4 regions of the Streptomyces sp. NPDC000075 genome follow, and region 3 is predicted to be linked to each of the others. Evidence: riboswitches for the same ligand, from Rfam matches in the RefSeq annotation. Region 3 holds a riboswitch; each other region holds the start of a gene.

Region 1 (4,606 bases), on a different contig from region 3:
AGCACCTCGTACTGCTTCTTCTGCCCCCGTACGGGCACCTCGCTGGGCAGCGCCCGGATCAGCCCGGCCTCCTCCAGCCGCCCCAGCTCCCGGTAGATCTGCTGGTGCGTCGCCGACCAGAAGTAGCCGATCGACTTGTCGAACCGCCGCGTCAGCTCCAGCCCGGACGAGGGCTTCTCCATCAGGGCGGTGAGAATGGCATACGGCAACGACATGCGGCCATCCTAGGTGTGGGCAATCGTCCCGCAGGGCGGGACGGGTGGGCACACCGGGACACCCCGCCCCGCGGCTCCGACCCCGCCCCGGCCCCGCCCCCGACGCCGCTCAGCCCAGCGCGGCCAGCTCCTCCGGCGTGCGCGGCCCCGGCACCCCGTCCGGCAGCATCCCCTTGGCCCGCAGGAACGCCCCCACCACCGGCGCCCACGCCATCCGCAGCCCCGCCGACGCCAGCAGCTCGGGATCCGACAACAGGACGGGAGCGGCCCCCACCCGAACCCCGGAGGGCGTGAGCACCGCCGCATCGTCCGCCCACCGGACCGCCAGGTCCACGTCGTGGGTGGCCATCACCACCGTCGTGCCCGCCGCCCGCAGCCCCGCCAGGACGTCCAGCAGCCGCTCCTGCCCGTCCGGGTCGAGGCCCGCCGTCGGCTCGTCGAGGATCAGCACGCGGGGCGCCATCGCCACCGCCCCCGCGATCGCGGCCCGCTTGCGCTGCCCGTACGACAGCAGGTGCGTCGGGCGGTCGCGCAGCGCCGTGATGTCCAGCGCGGCCAGCGCGGAGTCCACCCGCGCGCGGACCTCCGCCTCCGGGAGGCCCAGGTTCATCGGGCCGAAGGAGACGTCCTGCTCCACCGAGGCCGCGAAGAGCTGGTCGTCGGGGTCCTGCACCACCAGCTGGACGGTGGTGCGCAGCCGGGTCAGCCCCCGCCGGTCGTACGCCACCTCCTCGCCCGCCAGCCGCAGCGCGCCCGACGCGGGCCGCAGGCCCCCGCTCAGCAGCCGCATCAGCGTGGTCTTGCCGCTGCCGTTGCGGCCCAGCAGCACCAGCGCCCGCCCCTCGGCGATGGCGAAGTCCACCCCCGACAGCACGGCCGGCCCGTCCTCGTACGCGTACCCCGCGCCGACCAGCTCCACCAACGGGGTCACAGCCCCAGCTCCTTCAGTACGAGGGTCCCCGCGACCAGGCCGGCCAGCAGGGCGGCGGCGGCCGCGAGGAACCGCCGCGAGAGCGCCGCGGGCGGGACCAGGACCCGCAGCGCGCCGTCGTAGCCGCGCCCCGCGAGCCCCTCCTGGAGCCGGGCGGCGCGGTCGAAGGCCCGGACGAACGAGGTCGCCGCGAGCCCCGCCACCGAACGCCACGCCGCCGCCCGCCCGGACTGCCCGAGCCGGGCCGCCTGGGCCCGGCGGACCTGCGCGAGGGAGTCCAGCAGCAGGAAGCCGATCCGGTACATGACCAGGGCCACGTCCACCACGGGCGCCGGCACCCCGGCCCGCACCAGCCGGGGCAGTACGTCCGAGACGGGTGTGGTGAAGGCGAACAGCAGCACCCCGAGGGAGGCGGCCGAGGTGCGCAGCAGCAGGTCCAGCGCGTGCCGGGGCCCGTCCGGGGCCGGCGCGAGGAACCCGTCCGGGCCGCCCACCGACACCAGCAGCGGCAGCGCCCCGGTGACGCAGAACCCCAGCGGGACACGGAAGGCCCGCCACAGCTGCCGCCCGGACACCCCGGCGGGCCCCAGCAGCACGGCCAGGGTGGCCGCGGCCACCAGCGGGCCGCCGGGCCACGGGGGCAGGCACACCGCGGTGAGGGTCAGTCCGAACCCCAGGAGGGCCTTCTCCAGCGGATGGCGGCCACGCCAGCGACTGGAGTGCGCCGCCACGTCGATGGGCAGCACCGGCTACGGCTCCCGCGTGGGCTCGGCGGGGGCCTGCGCCTGCGCGAGGGCCTGCGCCGCGCCCTGGCGGCGACCCTTGCGGACCCCGAAGTAGTACGCGAGCACGCCCGCGCCCAGGGCCGCCTGGAGGGCGAACAGCGCGGACTCGATCTCGCCCGACGGGGGCTCGTACAGCGGGGAGAACCAGGGCTTGTAGTCCGGCTTCAGCTCGGTGATGGCCGACTCCGCCTGGGCGTCGGCTCCCGCGAAGGGTTCCTCCTTGCCCTCGCCGAGCCCCAGCGCGAGCGGGAGGACGGCCAGCGCCGCCACCAGGAGCAGCAGCAGGGTGTTGATCTTGGCGTTCCTGGTCATCGGGCCGCCGCCTCCTCGGTCCGCTTCGTGCCGGTCAGCCTGGCGACCCCGAGCCGGACCAGGTCCGACTTGCTCGACTGCATCAGCAGCCGCATCACGAGCACCGTCAGCAGCCCCTCGCTGATCGCGAGCGGGATCTGGGTGACGGCGAAGATGCCGGCGAACTTCTCCAGGGAGCCCGGGAAGCCGCTCGCCGGGTCGGGGAAGGCCAGCGCCAGCTGGACCGAGGTCACGCAGTAGGTGACCAGGTCGGCGAAGAAGGCCCCGAAGAACACGGTGACCATCAGCGGGGCGCCGGAGCGGCTGAGCAGCTTGTACACCGCGTACCCGGCCCAGGGTCCGGCGATGGCCATCGAGAAGACGTTGGCGCCCAGGGTGGTGAGCCCGCCGTGCGCCAGCAGCAGGGCCTGGAACAGCAGGGTGATGGTGCCGAGCACCGCCATGATGGGCGGGCGGAAGAGGATGGCGCCGAGCCCGGTCCCGGTCGGGTGCGAGCAACTTCCCGTGACCGAGGGGATCTTCAGGGCGGACAGGACGAAAGTGAAGGCTCCGGACGCCCCCAGGAGCAGCGTGCTCTCCGGGTGGGACTTCACCTCGCGGGTCAGCGCGCGGACCCCGTGGAAGACGAACGGGGCGGACGCGGCGCCCCAGGCGGCCGCGTGCAGCGGGGGCAGGAACCCCTCGGCTATGTGCATGAGTTGGGAGACCTCTCCAGCACCTCGTGGATGGACGTACGCGCCCCGGCCGGTCTCCTGGCTGACGGGTACTGCCGCCCCGGCTCCGCCTTCCCGGGTCCGTACGGTCTCCCGCGCGGTCCCAGTGGCTCCCGCAAGGGGTGGAGCTGGACTTCCCGATCACAGTGGCGAGGGCCGCACCGGTTTTCCACCGGTTTCCCGAACACCAAGGCCAGCTGACCCTAGTCGCCCGCACGGACCGGTATCAACCCGGACCGATCCGGCCGATCGGATGGCCGAATTCCGTTTCACCCCCCCGGACGGGCCCCGAGCGGTGGCGGGGCCGGCGGCCGGCCCGCAGGGTGGGGGCGTGGCCGACTACGACTACTCCGACCTGTCCGCCGTCTTCGTCAACTGCACCCTCAAACGCTCTCCCGAGACCAGCAACACCGAAGGGCTGATCTCCAGGAGCCGGGCCGTCATGGAGTCGGCCGGGGCCCGCACCGAGCTGATCCGCGCCGTCGACCACGACATCGCCACCGGGGTCTGGCCGGACATGACCGACCACGGCTGGGAGAGCGACCAGTGGCCGGTGCTCTACAGCCGGATCATGGACGCCGACATCCTCGTGCTCTGCGGCCCGATCTGGCTCGGCGACAACAGCTCGGTCATGAAGCAGGTCATCGAGCGGCTCTACGCCTGCTCCTCGCTGCTGAACGACGCGGGCCAGTACGCCTACTACGGGCGCGTCGGCGGGGCGCTGATCACCGGTAACGAGGACGGCGTCAAACACTGCGCCATGAACGTCCTCTACAGCCTCCAGCACCTGGGCTACGCGATCCCGCCGCAGGCCGACGCGGGCTGGATCGGGGAGGCCGGGCCGGGCCCCTCCTACCTGGACCCGGGCTCCGGCGGTCCCGAGAACGACTTCACCAACCGCAATACGGCGTTCATGTCCTGGAACCTGATGCACCTCGCGGCGCTCCTCAAGCGCGCCGGCGGCATCCCCGCCCACGGCAACCAGCGCTCCCTGTGGGACGCCGGCTGCCGTTTCGACTTCCCGAACCCCGAACACCGCTAGGCGCCGGGGCCGGCGTCAGCAGGTGTTCGGGTGCGCGACGTCCACCACGAGCCGCTCGGGCGCGTGCAGGACGGAGGTGCTGTAGGCGGGCTGGGTGTCGAAGGCGGCGCCGAAGGTCACGTACCCCTCGTAGTCGCCGGTCAGGGCGAGGCCCTTGAGCTTGCTGAGGTTGATCTGCTGGAGCCTGGGCCCCTGGTAGACGTTGTTGCCCGCGTCGTCGTGACCGGCGGCGGGGTGCAGACGGATCTCCAGGAAGTACTTCCCGGGCAGCGGGACGGGCTTGCCCGACCCGTCGTAGACCAGCTGGGAGACGGGAGTGACCGTGAAGGGCGGAACGGAGCCCTGGAGGTCGATGACGATCCGGTCGTACGTGCAGTGACCGCCCCACCGGGCGTTGACGACGAGCGGGGTCGTGGAGCGGACGGCGGCCGGTGCGGCTGCCGAGGCCGGTGCGGCGAGCGCGAGCCCTGCGGTCAGCAGGGCGCCCGTGGCCAGGGCCACGATCCGGCGGCGGTGCGGGTGGTGACGCATGGCGTCCCCCCGATCCTCTGAGACGGGAACCGACTGTCATCCGGTAGGACACCCGTGGGGCCCCCGTGGTTGCACGG
Region 2 (4,606 bases), on a different contig from region 3:
TGGACAAGACCCGGGCCACCCCCGCCGAACGCCTCGACAACGGTGTCGACTTCCACCCCACCGACCGCCGCGTGCTCTTCGGCCACCACTTCGCCGCCGTCGCCGGCGCCGGCCCGCTCGTCGGCCCGGTCCTCGCCGCCCAGATGGGCTACCTGCCGGGCACCATCTGGATCGTCGCGGGCGTCATCTTCGCCGGCGCCGTCCAGGACATGGTGACGCTGTTCTTCTCCACCCGGCGCGACGGCCGTTCGCTCGGCCAGATGGCCCGGGACGAGATCGGTCCGGTCGGCGGGGCCGCCGCCCTGCTCGCCGTCTTCACCATCATGATCATCCTGCTGGCGGTGCTCGGCCTGGTCATCGTCAACGCGCTGGGGCACTCCCCCTGGGGCGTCTTCTCCATCGGCATGACCATCCCGATCGCCCTCTTCATGGGCGTCTACCTGCGCTACCTGCGGCCGGGCCGGGTCACCGAGGTCTCCGTCGTCGGCGTCGCGCTGCTGCTCCTCGCCATCGTGGCGGGCGGCTGGGTCGCCGAGTCCTCCTGGGCCGGCTTCTTCACCCTGGACAAGGAGACCCTCGTCCTCTGGATGATCGGGTACGGCTTCTTCGCCTCCGTCCTGCCGGTGTGGCTGCTGCTCGCCCCGCGCGACTACCTGTCCACCTTCATGAAGGTCGGCACGATCGCGCTGATGGCGGTCGGCGTGGTCGTCGCGATGCCGACGCTGAAGATGCCGTCGGTGACCGACTTCGCCACGCGCGGCGACGGCCCGGTCTTCGCCGGTTCGATGTTCCCCTTCGTCTTCATCACCATCGCCTGCGGGGCCCTGTCCGGCTTCCACTCGCTGGTCGCCTCGGGCACCACCCCGAAGATGATCCAGAAGGAGACCCAGATCCGGGTCATCGGCTACGGCGCGATGCTCACCGAGTCCTTCGTCGCCGTCATGGCCGTGATCGCCGCCTGCATCATCGAACCCGGCCTGTTCTTCGGCGTCAACTCCCCCGCCGGGGTCATCGGCACCACCGTCCAGAGCGCGTCGGCGGCCGTCGGCCACTTCGGCTTCGCGATCTCCCCCGACGCCCTGGCGCAGGCCGCCAAGGACGTGGAGGAGACCACCCTGCTCTCGCGCACGGGCGGCGCGCCGACGTTCGCGCTCGGGATGTCGGAAATCTTCTCCTCCGTGTTCGGCGGGGCCGGGATGAAGGCGTTCTGGTACCACTTCGCCATCATGTTCGAGGCCCTGTTCATCCTGACGACGGTGGACGCGGGCACCCGCGTCGGCCGCTTCATGCTCCAGGACACCCTGGGCAACGTGCACAAGTCCTTCAAGGACGTCAGCTGGAAGCCGGGCGTGTGGCTGGCCAGCGCGGTCGTCGTCGGCGGCTGGGGCTACTTCCTGTGGGTCGGCGTCAAGGACCCGCTGGGCGGCATCAACCAGCTCTTCCCGCTGTTCGGCATCGCGAACCAACTGCTCGCCGCCGTCGCCCTCGCGGTGTGCACCACGCTGCTGGTCAAGTCCGGCCGCCTCAAGTGGGCCTGGGTCACCGGCGTCCCGCTGGCCTGGGACGTGGCCGTCACCCTGACCGCGAGCTACCAGAAGGTCTTCTCCGACGATGTGAAGATCGGCTTCTTCGCGCAGCGCGACAAGTACCAGACCGGCATCGACGCCGGAAAGGTGCTGCCGCCCGCCAAGACCCTGGACGAGATGCAGACCGTGGTCACCAACGCCACGGTCGACGGGATCCTCTCCGCCCTCTTCGCCGTCCTGATCATCATCGTCCTGGTGGACGCGGCCCGGATCTGCTTCAAGGCCGCGTCCGCGCCGGAGACGGTCCGCCTCTCCGAGGTCCCGTGGTCCGAGTCGAAGATCATCGCCCCGGCGGGCCTGATCGCCACCGCCGAGGAGAAGGCCGAGCTCGCCGCGGCCGGCCTCGACGGGGGCGGCGGCCGTGTGAAGGACCCCGTCGCGTGACCGGGGTCCGGGGGGCGCTGGCGAAGGCGCGGTACTACGTCCGGGAGTTCTCGGGCGAGGCCGCGTACGACCGCTACGTCGCCCACGCCCGCTCCCACGACCCCGGGGCCGAGGTCCTGACCCGCCGCGCCTTCGAACGCGCCCGCACGGACGCCCGCGAGGCCGACCCCCGCGAGGGCTTCCGCTGCTGCTGAGCGCTCACCGAGGGGCCCCGCCGGCCATCCGGCGGGGCCCCTCGGCGTGTACGGGGCGCACACTCGACGGCATGGACTTCGGCGTCGCCGTGCGCGACGGGGTGGTCCTCGGCGGGGTGACCTTCGCCGCACCCGGCAGCCGGCTCGCCGACGTCGCCGGGCCGCACGACGCCGAGTTCCGGATGCTCGCGGTGGCCGCCGAGGCGCGCGGGCAGGGCGTCGGGGAGGCGCTCGTACGGGCCTGCGCCGAACGGGCCCTGGCCCTGGAAGGGGTCACCGCGCTGGTGCTGTCCACCCAGCCGGCCATGCGCGGAGCCCAACGGATCTACGAGCGGCTCGGGTTCGTCCGTACGCCGGAACTGGACTGGTCGCCCATCCCCACGCTGACCCTGCTCACGTACCGACTGGAGCTGTGACGACACGCTCCGCATGCACCCGACACAACATGTGGGGGCTACCGCATCGGGTCGCCCCCACATGTATGCTCATGCCTGCTGCCGCCGCAGGGGAATCCGGTGGGAATCCGGAACTGTCCCGCAACGGTGAGACGTACGCCCGAGGGCGTATCCGCGAGTCCGAAGACCTGCCGGCAGTGCCCCCGGATCGACCGAGCCGGGGTGTCGATTCGTCCGGGCCTCGCGGTTGGGCCGGTGGACGCCATGCGGTGCCGAACGCGCTTGTGCGCGCGCCCGCATGCGCCCGCTCGCGCCCCGCTCCGCCGATGACCGGGCCGAGTGAGGGAGAGCTCCCCCGTGACCATCGCGCCCGCCGCACCGCGCGCCGAGTCCGACCACCCCGAAGCAGAAGGTCCCGGAGCCGCCCTGCTGCGGACCCTCACCGAGCTCACGGCCGACCTCCCCGACACCGACCCCGGCCGGATCGCCGCCGCCGCCCTGCGCGGCCGCAGCGCCGCCGCCGACGAGGCCGAGCTGCGCGGGCTCGCCACCGAGGCCGCGGCCGGCCTGATCTCCGAGGACCCGGCCTACTCCCGCCTCGCCGCCCGCCTGCTGACGCTGGCCGTGGCCGACGAGGCCGCCGGCCAGGGCGCCACCTCCTTCGCCGAGTCCGTCGCCGTCGGCCACCGCGAGGGCCTGATCGCCGACCGCACCGCCGACTTCGTCGCCGCCCACGCCGCCCGCCTCAACGCCCTGGTCGAGCACGCCCTCGCCGAGGGCGCCGACGACCGCTTCGGCTTCTTCGGCCTGCGCACCCTGCACAGCCGCTACCTGCTGCGCCACCCCCACACTCGCCAGGTGATCGAGACCCCGCAGTACTTCATGCTGCGCGTGGCCTGCGGCCTGGCCGAGGACGAGAGCGTCCGCGCCGTCGAGGAAGTGGCCTCGCTGTACCGGCTGATGAGCCGCCTCGACTACCTGCCGTCCTCCCCCACCCTGTTCAACTCGGGCACGCGGCACCCGCAGATGTCCTCCTGCTACCTCCTCGACTCCCCGCTGGACGAGCTGGACTCCATCTACGACCGCTACCACCAGGTCGCCCGCCTCTCCAAGCACGCCGGCGGCATCGGCCTCTCGTACTCCCGCATCCGCGCCCGCGGTTCGCTGATCCGCGGCACCAACGGCCACTCCAACGGCATCGTGCCGTTCCTGAAGACCCTCGACGCCTCCGTCGCCGCCGTGAACCAGGGCGGCCGCCGCAAGGGCGCCGCCGCCGTCTACCTGGAGACCTGGCACGCGGACATCGAGGAGTTCCTGGAGCTCCGCGACAACACCGGCGAGGACCAGCGCCGCACCCACAACCTGAACCTCGCCCACTGGATCCCCGACGAGTTCATGCGCCGCGTGAACGCCGACGCCGACTGGTCGCTGTTCTCCCCCGCCGACGTCCCCGAGCTGGTCGACCTGTACGGCGAGGAGTTCGACGCCGCCTACGCCAAGGCCGAGGCCTCCGGGCTCGCCAAGAAGACCATGCCGGCCCGCGACCTCTACGGCCGCATGATGCGCACCCTCGCGCAGACCGGCCAGGGCTGGATGACCTTCAAGGACGCCTCCAACCGGACGGCGAACCAGACCGCCCTGCCCGGCACGGTGGTCCACTCCTCCAACCTCTGCACCGAGATCATCGAGGTCACCAACGACGCCGAGACGGCCGTCTGCAACCTCGGCTCCGTCAACCTCGGCGCGTTCGTCGCCGACGGGGACATGGACTGGGAGCGCCTGGACGAGACCGTCCGCACGGCCGTGACCTTCCTCGACCGCGTCGTGGACATCAACTTCTACCCGACCGAGCAGGCCGGCCGCTCCAACGCCAAGTGGCGTCCGGTGGGCCTGGGCGCGATGGGCCTCCAGGACGTCTTCTTCAAGCTGCGCCTGCCCTTCGACTCCGCCGAGGCCAAGGCGCTGTCCACGAAGATCTCCGAGCGGATCATGCTCGCCGCGTACGAGGCCTCCTGCGACCTCGCCGAGCGCAGCGGCCCGCTCCCGG
Region 3 (4,606 bases):
GCCGACCGAGGCGGGCCACTCGTCCTCGTGGTCCGCGCGGTAGCGGGCCAGGAGGGAGTCGGCCAGGGCCTGCCCGGTCTCCCACGCGAGGCGGGAGGGGACGGCCTTCGGGTCGACCGAGTAGAAGTTGCGGCCGGTCGGCAGGACGTTGACCAGGCCGCGCAGGGGGGAGCCCGACGGGCCCGCCGGGACGAAGCCGCCGTCCAGGGCGCGGACCACGTGCTCGATCTCGTCCGTGGTGCCCGCCAGGCGGGGGACGACCTCGTGCGCGGCGAAGGTGAGGATGTCCGCGACGGCCCGAGGGTGGCCCGCCGCGACCGAAGCGACCGCCGACGGCGCCCAGTTCGCGTCCTCCATCGCCTGGACCAGCGCGCGGGCCGTCTCCTCGACGGCGTCCGCCGTCGTACGGGTGGCAGCCGACTCGTCGAGGCCGAGCGCCTCGCGCAGGCCGGGCAGGGCGGAGGTGCCGCCCCAGATCTGGCGGGCGCGGAGGATGGAGAGGACCAGGTTGACCCGGGCCTCGCCCGTCGGGGCGCCGCCCAGGACGTGCAGGCCGTCGCGGATCTGGGCGTCCTTGACCTCGCACAGCCAGCCGTCGACGTGGAGGAGGAAGTCGTCGAAGCCCTCGTCGTCGGGGCGTTCCTCCATGCCCAGGTCGTGATCGAGCTTCGCGGCCTGGATCAGGGTCCAGATCTGGGCGCGGATCGCGGGGAGCTTCGACGGGTCCATCGCGCTGATCTGCGCGTACTCGTCCAGGTGCTGCTCCAGGCGGGCGATGTCGCCGTACGACTCGGCGCGCGCCATCGGCGGGACGAGGTGGTCGACCAGGGTGGCGTGGACCCGGCGCTTGGCCTGGGTGCCCTCGCCCGGGTCGTTGACCAGGAAGGGGTAGACGAGGGGCAGGTCGCCGAGGGCGGCGTCCGGGGAGCAGGAGGCGGACAGGCCCGCGTTCTTGCCGGGCAGCCATTCGAGGTTGCCGTGCTTGCCCAGGTGGATCATCGCGTCGGCGCCGAAGCCGCCGTCCTGCGCGGCCGCCTGGATCCAGCGGTACGCGGCCAGGTAGTGGTGCGAGGGCGGCAGGTCCGGGTCGTGGTAGATCGCGATCGGGTTCTCGCCGAAGCCACGCGGCGGCTGGATGAGGATGAGGAGGTTCCCGCGGCGCAGGGCCGCGAGCACGATGTCACCCTCGGGGTTCGCGGAACGGTCCACGAACATGTTGCCGGGGGCCTCGCCCCAGTGTTCCTCGACGCTCTCGCGCAGGTCCGCGGGGAGTTCGGCGAACCAGCGCTTGTAGTCGGCCGCCGGGATGCGGACGGGGTTGCGGGCCAGCTGCTCCTCGGTGAGCCAGTCCTGGTCGTGGCCGCCGGCCTCGATCAGGGCGCGGATCAGCTCGTCGCCGTCACCGGAGACCAGGCCGGGGATGTCGGCCTCGGGCCCGAAGTCGTAGCCCTCGGCGATCAGGCGGCGCAGCAGCTCCACGGCGCTGGCCGGGGTGTCGAGGCCGACCGCGTTGCCGATGCGGGAGTGCTTGGTGGGGTACGCGGAGAGGACCAGCGCGATCCGCTTGTCCGCGCGCTCGATGTGGCGCAGCCGGGCGTGGCGCACCGCGATGCCGGCGACGCGGGAGGCCCGCTCGGCGTCGGCCACGTAGGCGGGCAGGCCGTCCTCGTCGATCTCCTTGAAGGAGAACGGGACGGTGATCAGGCGGCCGTCGAACTCCGGCACGGCGACCTGGGTGGCGGCGTCGAGGGGGGAGAGGCCCTCGTCGTTCTCCTCCCAGGTGCTGCGCGAGCCGGTCAGGCACAGGGCCTGGAGGATCGGCACGCCGAGCCCGGCCAGGGCGCCCGCGTCCCAGGACTCGTCGTCCCCGCCCGCCGAGGCGGTCGCGGGGCGGGTGCCGCCGGCGGCGAGGACGGTGGTGACGATGGCGTCCGCCTGCTCCAGGGCGTGGAGCAGCTCCGGCTCCGGGGTGCGCAGCGAGGAGACGTACAGGGGGAGGGGGCGGCCGCCCTTGGCCTCGACGGCGTCGCAGAGGGCGTGCACGAAGGCGGTGTTGCCGCTCATCTGGTGGGCGCGGTAGTAGAGCACCGCCACCTGCGGGCCCGTGGCCTGCGTGGCGGGCCGCTCCAGGGGGCCCCAGGTGGGGGAGGCGGCCGGGGGCTCGAAGCCGTGGCCGGTGAGCAGGACCGTGTCGGACAGGAACCGGGCCAGCTGCTCCAGGTTGGCCGGGCCGCCGTGCGCGAGGTAGCGGTGGGCCTCGGCGGCGATGCCGATGGGGACCGTGGAGGCCTCCATCAGCTGGGCGTCCGGGGCCTGTTCGCCGGTCAGCACCACCACCGGCCGGGTCTGGCCGGGGGCCAGCAGCACGTCGAGGCCGTCCTGCCAGGCGCGCAGGCCGCCGAGGAGGCGTACGACGACCAGCTCGGCGCCGTCGAGGAGCCCGGGGAGGTCGTCGACGGGGAGGCGGGAGGGGTTCGCGAACCGGTACGGCACGGGGCCGCCGGCGACGTTCGCGGCGCGGGCGCTGAGCAGATCGGTGTCGGACGTCGACAGCAGCAGGATCATGCGGCGGCAGGCCTTCCTCGGGGTTTCCGCGCCCCGGGCAGTGAGGACAGCGGGAGTTCCTGACTCACCTCACGGATCGCTCCGCGGGGCTCACAGTGGCGGGACCGCGCCGGAATCGCACCGGGCTTCCTCCCATGTCGCCGTCCTCGGCGGTGACGGGCCGAGTGGTCCGCCGGAAGGTCATCTTAGGTGGCCGTCTCCCTGGCCGGGAGGTGGGGTGGGGAGCTCGCGGGTGGTGAGCCGCGGTGCGGTGCGCCGTCGGGGCTCTGCCCATCGGGCCGCGCCGCAAACTCCCCCGGCTACCGCTGGGGTACCCCCGGGTGGGGCCGGGAGGGCCTCCGGTGGGCTGGAAGGATCGGCGGTGGGGCTGGATTGCGCTGGTCGGGGTGGCGACGGACACAGGTCGGGGGTGGGGAAACGTGGGTATGCTCGCGGCCATGCCGCCCCAGCCCCCTTCCGCCGCATCGCGGGACGAACCCGTCATACGCGACCGCGGCGACGCCTGCCCCGGCGCGCTGCGGCTGCACTCCGCCGACGACGGGTACCTGGCGCGCGTGCGGATCCCCGGCGGGCTGCTCACCGGCCGGCAGGCCGCCGTGCTCGGGCTCGCCGCCGACCGGTTCGGGGACGGGCACCTGGAACTCACCTCGCGCGGCAACGTCCAGCTGCGCGGCCTCGCCGACGGCTGCGGCGCCGGGCTCGCGGAGATGCTCGGCGGCGCCGGGCTGCTGCCCGCCCCGAGCCACGAGCGGGTGCGCAACATCGTGGCCAGCCCCCTCGGCGGGCCCCTCGTCGTGGACTGGGTCCGGGAACTCGACCGGCTGCTCTGCGCGAGCACCCGGGCGGCCGCCCTCTCCGGGCGGTTCCTGTTCGCCCTCGACGACGGGCGCGGGGACGTGGCCGCCCTCGAACCCGACGTCACCGTGCTGTCCGTCCGCGCGGGCGGCACCGGGAGCGCGGGACGCGCGGAGCCGCGGGACGACCGGACCGCCGCCGGTGCCGGGAACGTCCCCGGCGACGTTCCCGGCGGCCGGGCCCTGGTGCGGTTCGGCGCGGCCGCCGACGCCGTCGAGGTCGGTGCCGCCGACGCGCCCCGGGCCGCGCTGCTGGCCGCCGAGTACTTCCTCGACTCCGCCGACGCCGCCGGGAACCGTCCCTGGCGGATCGCCGAACTGGCTGACGAACACACCCTGGACACACGGGAGTTCGCGCTGAGGCTCGACGCCGCCGGGATCGCGGCCGGTCACCGCCCCGAAGTGGCGTGGCCCTGTGCCGAACCGCCCCGGCCCTGGGGCGAAGACGGCGCCGGACTCTGCGTGCTGCCCCCGCTCGGACGGCTGAGCTCCGCACAGTGGCGGGTACTGACCGAGGCCGCCGGCGGTGCTGACGGCGAGCTGCGCGTCACCCCCTGGCGCAGCGTCGTCCTGCCGCACGCGAACACCGGCGCGTGCGCGCGCGTCGAGGCGGCCGGCCTGGTCGCCCGGCCCGGCAGCCCCTGGCTGTCCGTCACCGCCTGCACCGGCAGGCCCGGTTGTGCCAAATCCCTCGCGGACGTGCGCGCCGACGCCCGCGCGGTCGTTGCGGAATCCGCCGGCGGCCTGCCCGTGCACTGGTCGGGCTGCGCCCGCCGGTGCGGCCACCCGCGCGGCACCGCCTGGGTGGACCTGGTCGCCACCCCCGACGGCTACGCACTCGACGCCCGGTCCGTCCCGCACGCCGACCTCGCGGCCGCCCTCGCCGATGCCCGGCGCCCCCGTACACGTACCACCCCACCACCCCCGTCGCAGTGAAGAAATGAGCGAGTACACCGTGTTCGAGTACGAGAAGGACGGCGCCGCGATCTACCGCCAGTCCTTTGCCACGATCCGCGCCGAGGCGGACCTCTCCGGGCTGCCCGCCTCGGTCGCCCAGGTCGCGGTGCGCATGATTCACGCCTGTGGCATGACCGACCTCCCCCAGGACCTCGGCTACACCCCCGACGTCGTCCTGCGGGCCCGCGCCGCGCTGCAGGCCGGTGCGCCGATCCTGTGCGACGTGCAGA
Region 4 (4,606 bases), on a different contig from region 3:
GCTTGCTGGTACCCACGCTGCCGGCGGCGAAGAACACCCGGTCGGCGGTCACGGTCTTGACGGCGACCACGTCACCGGAGGTGTTCAGCTCCTCCATGGCGACCGTGTAGCCGCCACCGTCCGAGGGGGAGACGGTGGTGACCCGGTGCAGGGGGGAGACGGCCACCTTGCCGGTCGCCCGGGCGGCGGCCAGGTAGGTCTTCTGGAGGGACTTCTTGCCGGCGTTGTTGCCGTAGAGGATCTCGCCGTCCACCGCGGACTTGGGGACGGTGCCGGCCACCTCCTGCTTCATGTAGTCCCAGTCGTAGACGTCGGGCACGAAGACGAAGGGGAAGCCGGAGCGCTGGGCGTGCTTGCGGCCGACGCGGGCGAACTGGTAGCAGTCCACCGTCTCGAACCAGTCCGGGTCGACGAGCCCCACCCCGAGCCCGGCGTTGGCCCGGGGGTAGTAGGTGGAGTACATCTCCTCGGCGTCGACGGTGGGGAGGATCGCGGCGAAGTTCTGCCGTTTGGGGGTCACCGCCATACCGCCGTTGACCAGCGAACCGCCGCCGACGCCGCGCCCCTGGTAGACGATGATCCCGCCCATCTCCTCGGCATCGAGGATGCCCGTGTACTTCGGGACGTCCTTGTCGATGGGGAAGCCGAGGAAATTGCTCAGCGGCGCCTTCGTGCGGGTGCGCAGCCAGAAGGAGCGGTAGTCGGGCTTGGTGGTGTTGGCGAAGATCTTGCCGTCGGTGCCGGGGGTGTCCCAGGCCATGCCCATCTCGATCATGTGGACGTCGACACCGGCCTGGGCGAGCCGCAGCGCGGCGACGGAGCCGCCGTACCCGGTGCCGATGACGAGGGCGGGGACATGGGTCCCGGACGTGATGGGGGCGTTGGCGGAGGCGGAGACGGTGGCGGAGGCGGTGGCGGGATTCGCACGGGCCGGGACGGTATTGACGGCCAGGGCCATGGCCCCCAGAAGAGAACCAGTTCCAGCGATGAATCCACGTCGGGAGACACCCTGGGACACCTTGCTGTGCAGGCCTTTGTCACTCATGTGGCGTTCCTCACTCTCGGCGGAGTGGGAACAAGTTCTACTGGCGGGTGCCTGCTAAGTCACTAGATACGTCGAGATAATTTCCGGCTGGTTCCGGCAGCGGATCACGACAGGCTCCAGTGGGCGACGTCGTCGCCGAGCCCCGCGTCCAGGGCGAACTGCACCGCCGCCGGGCGCGATGCGCGCGGCAGCCGGAAGACGACGTACCCCGTCGCCGATCCGCCGGGGGCGAGGCTGACGGTGCCGGGGAAAGCCGGGCCCGCGTCCGTGGCATCGCTCAGGCCGGTGAAGCGCCGCCCGGTGGTGTCCAGGAGGTGCGCGGCCGGGGCGGGGGAGTCCTCGTACGGCACCGTTCCGGTGTTCTCCAGGCGCAGCTCCACGGCGACCAGCCGGTCGGCCCCGGGCGCCGGCGCCGGGCCCGCCGGGTCGACGACCCCGGTGAGGGTGACGTCGAGCCGCTCGCCGGGGCGGTCACCGTCGAGGGAGACGGTCTCGCCGGAACCGCCGGTGCCCGCGCCGAGCAGCAGCGCCGCGAGGAGGGGGGCCAGGAGGAGCCGGCCGGCCCTGGCCGTGCGCCCGGGACCGCCGTGCCCCGGATGGCTGCCGTGACGCATGACCGACCTCCTCCACACCCCCCTCGCCGCCCACGATCCTCCGTGCCGGGCGCTCCCGCCACCGGCGGCCCCCTTGATCCCCACTGTGGGGCAAACGCGGCATCTGGCAGACTTGGCCGGGTTGTCCCGGGCGGTGCGGGCCAGGAAACCGGTGTGAATCCGGTGCGGTCCCGCCACTGTGACCGGCGACCCCGTCCGCGGGGTCCCGGGAGTCAGACACTGACGCACCGCCTCTTCACTTCGACCGGGGACGAGGATCCCCCGGAGAGGCCTCACCATGCCGCGTTTCCGCGCCGCCCCGCGCCCGCTCACCGCGCTCGCGCTCCTGCTCTCCCTGACCGCGTGCGGCGGTCCGTCCGGGGAGGAACGGCCCGCCCCCGGCGCCCGGTCCGCGCCCGGGTTCCCGTACACCGTCACCAACTGCGGTGTGACCAGCACGTATCAGGCCCCGCCCGAACGCGCCGTCACCATGAACCAGCACGCCACCGAGATCATGCTGGCCCTCGGCCTCCAGGACCGGATGGCCGGCACGGCCTACCTCGACGACGCCGTACTCCCCGCCTACCGGAGCGCCTACGAGGGCATCAAGGTGCTGGCGAAGGAGTACCCGTCGAAGGAGGTGCTCCTCGCGGCCGACCCGGACTTCGTGTACGGCGGGTACTCCAGCGCCTTCGACAAGGGGCAGGGCCGTGACCGCGAGGGGCTCGCCGGCTCGGGGATCGGCTCCCGGCTCAGCGTCGAGTACTGCACCCCCGGCCGCGTCGGGCTCGCCCAGCTGAAGACCGAGATCACCGAGGTCGCCCGGACCTTCGGCGTGCCCGAGCGCGGCACGGCCCTCATCGAGGACCAGCAGCGCCGGATCGACGCCGTCACCGCACGGGTCAGGGACCGGGCCCGGCCGTCCGTCTTCGTCTACGACTCGGGCGAGTCCTCCGCCTTCACCTCCGGAGGCAACGGCATCGGCAACGAGATCGTCTCCCTGGCCGGGGGGACGAACGTGTTCGCCGACCTCCAGAACACCTTCGGCGACGTGCCGTGGGAGAAGGTCATCGAGCGGCGGCCCGAGACCATTCTCATCTACGACTACGGCGGCACCGCCGTGGAGGCCAAGAAGCAGCGCCTGCTGAACGATCCGGCGCTGGCGGAGGTTCCCGCCGTGAAGAACCGCCGGTTCGTCGTGCTGCCGCTGTCCTCGGCCGTCCTCGGCGTACGCGTCGCCGACGCGGTGGAGTCCCTCGGCCGCCAGTTGCACCCCGACGCCGCGTGACCGGGTACCGCCGCACCACGGCCGCCCTGGTGCTCCTCGCGGCCGCGCTGGCCGCCTCGATGGTGGCGGGGCTCGCCCTGGGACCCGTACGCATCGCCCCCGGCCGGGTGCTCGACGTCCTGCTGGCCGGACCCGGGGGACGGGGGGCCCTCGCCTCCATCGTGTGGGACGTGCGGATGCCGCGCGTGCTGCTCGGGGCCGTGGTCGGCGCCGGGCTCGCGGTCTCCGGCGCCGTGCTCCAGGCCCTCGTCCGCAACGCCCTCGCCGACCCCTTCCTGCTGGGCGCCTCCTCGGGCGCGTCGGCGGGGGCGGTGCTGGTCATCGTGCTCGGGGTGGGCGCGGGAACCGCCGCCGGACTCCCGCTGGCCGCGTTCGCCGGCTCCCTCGCCGCACTCGTCGCCGTCTACGCCCTGGCCCGGCGCGGTGGCACGATGACCACCGGGCGGCTGATCCTGGCCGGGGTGGCCGTGCAGTACGTCCTGTCCGCGCTGACCAGCCTGGTCCTGGTGCTGGCCGCGCACCCCGACCAGCTCCGCTCCGTGCTCTTCTGGACGCTGGGCGGCCTGGGCGGGGCCCGCTGGGACGAACTCGCCCTGCCGGCGGCCGCGCTGCTCGCCAGTACCGCCGTGCTCGTCACCCTGGCACGCCCCCTGGACCTGCTGCTCGCGGGGGAGGAGGGGGCCCGCACCCTCGGCCTGGACACCGGCCGCTTCCGGGCCGCCGTGTTCGTCCTCGCCTCCCTGGTCATCGGGGTGCTCGTGGCCTGCAGCGGGGCGATCGGCTTCGTCGGCCTGATGGTTCCGCACGCCGCCCGCATGGTGGTCGGCGCCGGGCACCGGGCGCTGCTGCCCGTCTGCGCACTGGCCGGGGCGGTCTTCCTGAGCCTGGCCGATCTGCTGGCCCGGACGGCGGCGGCGCCCGGGGAGATACCCGTCGGCGTGGTCACCGCGCTGGCCGGCGGCCCGTTCTTCCTGTGGATGCTGCGCAGGTCCACCCGCAGCGAAGGGGTGACCGGATGACGGGGCGTCCGCTGGAACTCTCGGTCGAGGGACTGCGTTACGAGACCGACGGGCGGACGCTGCTGGACGGGATCGCGCTCACCGCCCGGCCCGGCGAGACGGTCGGGGTCGTCGGGCCGAACGGCAGCGGCAAGACGACGCTGCTGCGCTGCGTCTACGGCGCCCTGCGGCCCACCGCCGGCCGGGTGCTGCTCGACGGGGCCGACGCCTCGGCGCTGGGTGTCAGGGAGCGCGCCCGGCGGGTGGCGGTGGTCCCGCAGGACGCGGGCGGCACCTTCGGGCTGACGGTCGGCGAGGTCGTGTCCATGGGGCGCAGCCCGCACAAGAGGTTCTGGGAACAGGACGGCCCGGACGACCGGCGGCGCGTGGCGCGGGCGCTGGAGACCGTCGGGGTGTCCGCCCTCGCCGGGCGCCGCTTCGACGGTCTCTCGGGCGGGGAGCGGCAGCGCGCCCTCGTCGCCCGCGCCCTCGTCCAGGAACCCGGGCTGCTTGCCCTGGACGAGCCCACGAACCACCTCGACATCCGCTACCAGCTGGAGGTCCTGGGGCTGGTCAGGCGGCTTCCGGTGACCGGTCTGCTCGTCCTGCACGACCTCAACCTCGCCGCGTGCTTCTGCGACCGGCTGTACGTGCTGGCGGACGGCCGGGTCGTGGCGGAGGG

The links. A riboswitch is a leader RNA that binds a small molecule or an ion and turns the genes downstream of it on or off. The one in region 3 is predicted to bind cobalamin.
Region 1: another riboswitch for cobalamin. It lies ahead of ABT403_RS31115 (energy-coupling factor ABC transporter permease); the one in region 3 lies ahead of cobN (cobaltochelatase subunit CobN).
Region 2: another riboswitch for cobalamin. It lies ahead of ABT403_RS29505 (ribonucleoside-diphosphate reductase subunit alpha); the one in region 3 lies ahead of cobN (cobaltochelatase subunit CobN).
Region 4: another riboswitch for cobalamin. It lies ahead of ABT403_RS03820 (ABC transporter substrate-binding protein); the one in region 3 lies ahead of cobN (cobaltochelatase subunit CobN).

Annotation. Positions count from the first base shown of each region.
Region 1 is NZ_JBEPFL010000035.1:20,552-25,157, forward strand. It holds gene ABT403_RS31095 (PadR family transcriptional regulator) at 1-215, opposite strand, end outside; gene ABT403_RS31100 (ATP-binding cassette domain-containing protein) at 325-1,146, opposite strand; gene cbiQ (cobalt ECF transporter T component CbiQ) at 1,143-1,892, opposite strand; gene ABT403_RS31110 (energy-coupling factor ABC transporter substrate-binding protein) at 1,896-2,243, opposite strand; gene ABT403_RS31115 (energy-coupling factor ABC transporter permease) at 2,240-2,938, opposite strand; cobalamin riboswitch at 2,969-3,163, opposite strand; gene ABT403_RS31120 (flavodoxin family protein) at 3,288-3,998, shown strand; gene ABT403_RS31125 (AMIN-like domain-containing (lipo)protein) at 4,014-4,529, opposite strand.
Region 2 is NZ_JBEPFL010000031.1:72,713-77,318, reverse strand. It holds gene ABT403_RS29520 (carbon starvation CstA family protein) at 1-1,970, shown strand, start outside; gene ABT403_RS29515 (CstA-like transporter-associated (seleno)protein) at 1,967-2,164, shown strand; partial or broken gene ABT403_RS29510 (GNAT family N-acetyltransferase) at 2,248-2,580, shown strand; cobalamin riboswitch at 2,646-2,769, shown strand; gene ABT403_RS29505 (ribonucleoside-diphosphate reductase subunit alpha) at 2,917-4,606, shown strand, end outside.
Region 3 is NZ_JBEPFL010000006.1:304,164-308,769, forward strand. It holds gene cobN (cobaltochelatase subunit CobN) at 1-2,565, opposite strand, end outside; cobalamin riboswitch at 2,599-2,723, opposite strand; gene ABT403_RS10620 (ferredoxin-like domain-containing protein) at 3,003-4,355, shown strand; gene ABT403_RS10625 (precorrin-8X methylmutase) at 4,360-4,606, shown strand, end outside.
Region 4 is NZ_JBEPFL010000002.1:354,748-359,353, forward strand. It holds gene ABT403_RS03810 (GMC oxidoreductase) at 1-1,045, opposite strand, end outside; gene ABT403_RS03815 (DUF4352 domain-containing protein) at 1,150-1,659, opposite strand; cobalamin riboswitch at 1,764-1,901, shown strand; gene ABT403_RS03820 (ABC transporter substrate-binding protein) at 1,937-2,926, shown strand; gene ABT403_RS03825 (FecCD family ABC transporter permease) at 2,923-3,945, shown strand; gene ABT403_RS03830 (ABC transporter ATP-binding protein) at 3,942-4,606, shown strand, end outside.